2 regions of the Streptomyces sp. NPDC052701 genome follow, and region 1 is predicted to be linked to the other one. Evidence: riboswitches for the same ligand, from Rfam matches in the RefSeq annotation. Region 1 holds a riboswitch; the other holds the start of a gene.
What was found. Region 1 has a riboswitch for S-adenosylmethionine ahead of thrC (threonine synthase). Riboswitches for the same ligand answer to the same signal wherever they lie in the genome.
Positions count from the first base shown of each region.

Region 2: another riboswitch for S-adenosylmethionine. It lies ahead of AB0L29_RS06445 (aminotransferase class V-fold PLP-dependent enzyme); the one in region 1 lies ahead of thrC (threonine synthase).

Region 1 covers NZ_JBFATO010000002.1:124,795-128,188, reverse strand. Annotated here, with positions in the region: gene AB0L29_RS03660 (MoaD/ThiS family protein) at 407-682, opposite strand; gene thrC (threonine synthase) at 679-1,968, opposite strand; SAM riboswitch class I at 1,987-2,155, opposite strand; gene AB0L29_RS03650 (glucosyl-3-phosphoglycerate synthase) at 2,313-3,257, shown strand; gene AB0L29_RS03645 (trehalose-6-phosphate synthase) at 3,330-3,394, shown strand, end outside.
Region 2 covers NZ_JBFATO010000003.1:311,748-315,141, forward strand. Annotated here, with positions in the region: gene AB0L29_RS06435 (rhomboid family intramembrane serine protease) at 1-9, shown strand, start outside; gene AB0L29_RS06440 (Lrp/AsnC ligand binding domain-containing protein) at 6-287, shown strand; gene AB0L29_RS06445 (aminotransferase class V-fold PLP-dependent enzyme) at 455-1,861, opposite strand; SAM riboswitch class IV at 2,027-2,143, opposite strand; gene trpD (anthranilate phosphoribosyltransferase) at 2,228-3,292, opposite strand.

The DNA.
Region 1 (3,394 bases):
ATCCACACTTCGCGGATCCGGGTCAGACCTCACCCCCCACGGTGGGGGCGTGCGCCGGAACGCGTCGACCGCGGCCGAATGTATCTGTCCAACTGCCGTCTGCAACAGGTCAGTCGGACGAGAATTCCGGACGCACCCAGTCCGGAATGTGGCGAGAATTCGCCTGAATTCAGGGCAAGCCGGGCCGTACACATGGCACAAAAGCCGCGAAAGACGCCCACACTTTGGCTACATATCGTCGGGCGCGCGGCAGGAATTCGAAGTTCCCGATCAAGGGACCGGCATCGTGTTCCCCAACTGTACCGCGCTCAATCACACTGAATTGCCCCCTCCGCTTCTCTCGCGGAGGGGGCAATTCAGTGAACTCTCGGTGACGTCGCTTACCGAAGGTAACGAGCAGTCCCGGTCAGCCTCCGGCGACCGCCGGGATGATGGACACGCCGGCGCCGTCCGGGACGGCCGTCTCCAGGCCCTGCTCGAAGCGGACGTCGTCGTCGTCGACGTACACGTTGACGAAGCGGCGCAGCCTGCCCTGGTCGTCCAGGACCCGGGCGGCGATGCCCGTGTGGTTCTTCTCCAGGTCCGAGATGACCTCGGCCAGGGTCGCGCCCTCGGCGGTCACCTCGGCCCGGCCGCCGGTGTAGGTGCGCAGGATGGTGGGGATGCGGACGGTCACGCTCATGCGAGGCCAGCCTCTCGGAAGGAGTCCAGGGTCGGGCGGATGGTGGCGGTCAGGCCGGTGCCGGCCACCGCGTCGAGGGTCTTCAGGCCGTCGCCGGTGTTCAGCACGACGGTCGTCTTCGTCGGGTCGAGGACGCCGTCCTCGATCAGCTTGCGCGTCACGCCGACCGTCACGCCGCCCGCCGTCTCGGCGAAGATGCCCTCGGTCCGGGCCAGCAGCCTGATCGCGTCCACCACCTGCTCGTCCGTCACGTCCTCCACGGCACCGCCGGTGCGGCGCGCGATGTCCAGGACGTAGGGGCCGTCCGCCGGGTTGCCGATGGCCAGGGACTTGGCGATGGTGTTCGGCTTCTGGGGACGCACCACGTCGTGGCCCGCCTTGAAGGCGGCGGAGACCGGCGAGCAGCCCTCGGCCTGCGCGCCGAAGATCCTGTACGGCCGGTCCTCGACCAGCCCGAGTGCGATGAGCTCCCGCAGCCCCTTGTCGATCTTGGTGAGCTGCGAGCCGGAGGCGATCGGCACGACGATCTGGTCCGGCAGCCGCCAGCCGAGCTGCTCGCAGATCTCGTACGCCAGGGTCTTGGAGCCCTCCGCGTAGTAGGGCCGCAGGTTGACGTTGACGAAGCCCCAGCCCTCGCCGGCCGGGTCGCCGATCAGTTCGGAGCAGAAGCGGTTGACGTCGTCGTAGGTGCCCTCGATGCCGACCAGCTCGCCGCCGTAGACGGCGGCCATGACGACCTTGCCCTGCTCCAGGTCGTGCGGGATGAACACGCAGGAGCGCAGGCCGGCGCGGGCGGCGGCGGCGCCGACGGCGCCGGCCAGGTTGCCGGTGGAGGAGCAGGACAGGGTGGTGAAGCCGAAGGCGCGGGCGGCTTCCAGGGCCTGGGCGACGACGCGGTCCTTGAAGGAGTGCGTCGGGTTGCCGGAGTCGTCCTTCACGTAGAGCCCGCCGGTCACGCCGAGCTCGCGCGCCAGGTTGTCGGCCTTGACCAGCTTGGTCCAGCCGGGGTTGAGGTTGGGCTTGCCGGCCACGTCGGCCGGGACCGGCAGCAGCGGCGCGTAGCGCCAGATGTTCGCGGGGCCCGCCTCGATCCGCCTGCGCAGTTCCTCGGGCCGGTGGGCGGAGAAGTCGTAGGCGATCTCCAGCGGGCCGAAACACTCCTCGCACGCGAAGACCGGGCCGAGGGGGACGCGGTGGCCGCATTCGCGGCAGGACAGCGCCGCGGCGGGGCCCAGGTCGACGGAGGCGGCGGAATCGGTGGTGCTTGCAACGGTCTGCACAGCCATGTGAGGCGAGGCCCTTTCTCCTCATCTTCCTCACGACGCATCTCGTCGTGAGACGGATTTGGCACCTTCCCTAGCCGGGAGCCTCGCCGAGCGGTCCGCCGTGCGCGCACAGCGGCCGGAACGAGAACCGGCTGGAGGGTTGCCGGGGCTTCATCGGGCCGTGTCCCTCTGCCCCTCTGGATGAGCTGTATGTGGTTGTGAAACGGCGGTGACCCCCGACATGCGATGGTCATCCGCGTTGTCCAAGACTGTAACCGACGGCCAGGACAGTTGAGATAGTCGTCCGAACCGCGAGATGGATCACACGAAGATCCCGTGATCCGAACAGTGAGGAGCCGCAGACCGTGCTGGAAGAAGTCGAGCGCTGGCTGAGCACCCGCTCCTGGTCCGTCACCGACCGGCCGCTCCACCAGATCCTCGCCGCGAAACGCGCCACGGGCCAGTCGGTCAGCGTCGTGCTGCCCGCGCTCAACGAGGAGGAGACGGTCGGCGACATCGTCGCCGCCATCCGTCACGACCTCGTGCAGCAGGTCCCGCTCGTCGACGAGCTCGTCGTGGTCGACTCGGGGTCCACGGACCGCACGTCCGAGGTGGCCGCCGCCGCGGGCGCGACGGTGGTGCACCGGGACGCGATCCTGCCGCGCCTGCCGGCGGTCCCCGGCAAGGGGGAGGTGCTGTGGCGCTCCCTGCTGGCCACGACCGGGGACGTCGTCTGCTTCGTCGACGCCGACCTGAGGGAGTTCTCCTCCGACTTCGTCTCCGGGATCGTGGGCCCGCTGCTCACCGACCCGGACGTCGACCTGGTGAAGGCCATGTACGACCGCCCGCTGGGCGGCGCGGCCGGGCAGGGCGGCCGGGTCACCGAGCTGATGGCCCGGCCGCTGCTGAACATGCACTGGCCGCAGCTGGCCGGCTTCGTGCAGCCGCTCGGCGGCGAGTACGCGGCCCGCCGCTCCCTGCTGGAACGGCTGCCGTTCCCCGTCGGCTACGGCGTGGAGCTCGGCATGCTGGTCGACGCCCTGCACCTGGTGGGCCTGGACGCCCTCGCCCAGGTCGACGTGGGCGTGCGCAGGCACCGGCACCAGGACGGGCAGGCGCTCGGCCGGATGGCCGCCGCGATCTACCGCACGGCCCAGCTCCGCCTCGCCCGGGGCCACCTGATCCGGCCCTCCCTCACCCAGTTCGAGCGGGGCGAGGACGGTTTTGAGCCGAGGACCTACTCCGTGGACACCGAGGAGCGGCCGCCGATGGCGGAGATAGCCGAGTACCGGGCGCGCAGGGCCGCCTGACCGGATGTGTTTCCGGTCGCGTACGGCCGGTCCGTACGTTTGAGCGGGCGGGGCGTGGCTAGGTTGAGGCGTATGGCTTCAACGTACGGTGCTGCGCAGGTACTGGTGGCCTCCAACCGTGGCCCGGTCTCCTACGA
Region 2 (3,394 bases), on a different contig from region 1:
CAGCCGTGATCACCGCGATCGTCCTCATCAAGACCAGCGTGGACCGGATCCCCGAGATCGCGGAGCAGATCGCTTCGCTGGACAGCGTCAGCGAGGTCTTCTCCGTCACGGGGACGTACGACCTGATCGCGATGGTGCGGGTGAAGCGGCACGAGGACCTCGCCGAGGTCATCCCGGGCCGCATCAGCAAGATCCCGGGGGTGGAGGGGACGGACACCCACGTGGCGTTCCGCACGTACTCGCAGCACGACCTGGAGGCGGCGTTCGCGATCGGGCTGGACAACTGACGGCCGGGCGGACGCCGCCACGCTCCGGTCCTCCCCGCCGCCACGCCGCCCGGGTCCCCGCCGGGCGGCGAGACCGTCCCGCGCCCCGCGGGTGATCGCCCCGGGCGCGGGCCCCGCCGCCGGCTCGGGCTCGGGCGGCCGGAGCCGCCGTTCACCGGAGCCGCCGTTCAGGCGGAGGTGTCCGGCACGCACCGCCCGTCCTGCGTGCGGTAGCTCCACCGGGCGCCGTCCCGCACGAGCTCCTTCACGGCCCGCACGAACCGCTCCACGTGCTCGTCCGGCGTCCCCGCGCCGAAGCTGACCCGGATCGCGTTCAGGGCCCTCTCGCCGGGCGCCGCCTCGGGCGCCCCGCACTCGCCCTGCGCCTGCGGGTCGCCGCCGAGCAGGGTGCGCACCAGCGGATGGGCGCAGAACAGCCCGTCCCGCACGCCGATGCCGTACTCGGCGGAGAGCGCGGCGGCGAAGTGGGAGCTGTTCCAGCCCTCGACGACGAAGGAGATCACCCCGACGCGCGGGGCGTCGTCGCCGAAGAGGGACAGGATCCGCACCTCGGGCACGTCGGCGAGCCCCTCGCGCACCGTGCGGACCAGGTGCTGCTCACGGGCGACCAGGGCGTCGAAACCGGCCTCGGTGAGCGCCTTGCAGGCGGAGGCGATGGCGTAGGCGCCGATGACGTTGGGTGATCCGGCCTCGTGCCGCGCCGCCGTCTCGTGCCACTCGACGTCCACGCCCCCGTCCGCGCGCCGGGTGACCTTGCGGCTGGCGCCGCCGCCCGCGAGGTACGGCTCGGCCTCCCGCAGCCAGTCCGCGCGGCCGGCCAGGACGCCGGAGCCGAACGGGGCGTACAGCTTGTGCCCGGAGAAGGCGACCCAGTCGACGTCCAGGTCGCGCACGCTCACCGGGTGGTGCGGGGCCAGCTGCGCCGCGTCGAGCACGATCCGCGCGCCGTGCGCGTGGGCGACCGCCGCGAGCTCCCGCACGGGCCACAGCTCGCCGGTGACGTTCGAGGCGCCGGTGACGCAGACGAGGGCCGGGCCGTCGGGGCCCTCCCCGCCCGGGCGGGGCCGGGAGCCCGGGGAGGGGGCGCGGCCGGCGAGGGCGCGCTCCAGGATCTCGACGGCCCGCCGCGGGCTGTCCGGGGCGTCCAGGCAGGTGACGCGGGCGCCCCGCCAGGGCAGCAGCGCGGCGTGGTGCTCGGTCTCGAAGACGAAGACCTGGCAGCCGCCGGGCAGGGCGGCGGCGAGGAGGTTGAGCGAGTCGGTGGTCGAACGGGTGAAGACCACCTGGTCCTCCTCCCGGCAGTCGAGGAACCCGGCGACGGTCCCGCGCGCGTTCTCGAAGAGCTCCGTGGACAGCTGGGAGAGGTACCCGGCACCGCGGTGGACGCTGCCGTAGTACGGCGCGTAGGCGGCGACGTCGTCCCAGACCCGCTGCAGCGCCGGGGCGCTGGCGGCGTAGTCGAGCGCCGCGTAGGCGACCTCGCCGCCGGTCACGAGGGGCACGGTCACGTCCCGGCCCAGAACGGGCAGCGGGGCACGGACGGACTGGTCGGCGGCAGCGGTGAGGACGGACATGGCTGAACTCCCGTACAGGCAGGCGGAACTCACCACGCGAGCGCGCACGGCTCGAGCGTGGGAGAAGGTGAAAGGGGATGCGGAGGCGGGGCTCTGCGGCCCTAACGCATTCGCTTGCTCACGGAGAGACTCCCTCGAACGACCAGGACCCCTGGTTTCGCGAGGGGTCCGCGCTTGCCGCAGACCTCGCTGCCTGCGGCCTGGTCTTCACCCGGGGCACCCCGCCACGGACGGAGGGTTGCCGGACAGCCGGCCGGGGCCTCATGGCTGTCGCTCATGACCTGGTGAGCATCTTGCCACACGATCACCGACGCGCAAGGGCGCGGTCCGGATACCGGACCGCGCCCCGCGTCGGCTCCCGCGGGTTCAGGCGTTGCTGGCGGCCACCCAGCGCTCCAGGGTCCGCTTCGCCGCCCCCGAGTCGATCGCCTCCGCCGCCTCCTGCATCCCGGCCCGGATCTGCTCCACCAGCGGCGCCCGGGTCGGCCGCAACGCCACCAGGGCGGCCGCCGAGTTCAGCAGGACGGCGTCGCGGACCGGACCGGTCTCGCCGTCCAGCAGGCGCCGCGCCACCTCCGCGTTGTGGGAGGCGTCGGCGCCCCGCAGGGCCTCCACGGGCACCAGGCCGAGGCCGGCGTCCCGCGGGTCGAAGGTCTCCTCGGTCACCTCGCCGTCCCGGACGACCCACACCCGGGACGTCGAGGTCGTCGTCAGCTCGTCGAGGCCGTCGTCGCCCCGGAACACCAGGGAGGAGTTGCCGCGCTCGGCGAACACGCCGGCGACGATGGGCGCCATGCGCGGGTCGGCGACGCCCACCGCCTGGGCCTTCACCCTGGCCGGGTTGGTGAGCGGACCGAGGAAGTTGAAGGTGGTCCGGATGCCCAGCTGGCCCCGTGCCGCCGCCACGTGGCGCAGCGCCGGGTGGAACCGCACCGCGAAGCAGAAGGTGATCCCGGCCTCCTCGGCGACCTCGGCCACCCGCTTCGGCGTCAGTTCCAGGTTGACCCCGAGCTTCTCCAGCACGTCCGAGGCGCCGGACGCCGACGAGGCGGCCCGGTTGCCGTGCTTGACGACCTTCGCGCCGGTGCCGGCGACGACGATCGCCGACATGGTGGAGATGTTGACGGTCCTCGCGCCGTCGCCGCCGGTGCCGACGATGTCGACCGTGTCGCCCGGCACCTCGATCACGTTGGCGTGCTCGTACATCGTGCGGACCAGGCCGGAGATCTCCTCCACCGTCTCGCCCTTGGCCCGCAGCGCCACCGCGAACCCGGCGATCTGCGCGTCGGTCGCCTCGCCCCGCATGATCAGGTCCATCGCCCAGGCGGTGTCGTCCGCGGACAGGTCACGGCCGTCCAGCAGGCCGTTCAGCAGGGCGGGCCAGGTGCGGCCCGCCGCGTTGTCGCCTCCAGCGGGGGTCACAGCGCTCATCAGCCGCTCCTGGTCGTCGTACGTCGGTGGTGGATCCCACCCTATCCAGCCCGGACACGGCGAAGGGCCCCGTCCGAACACCGGACGGGGCCCTTCGACCGT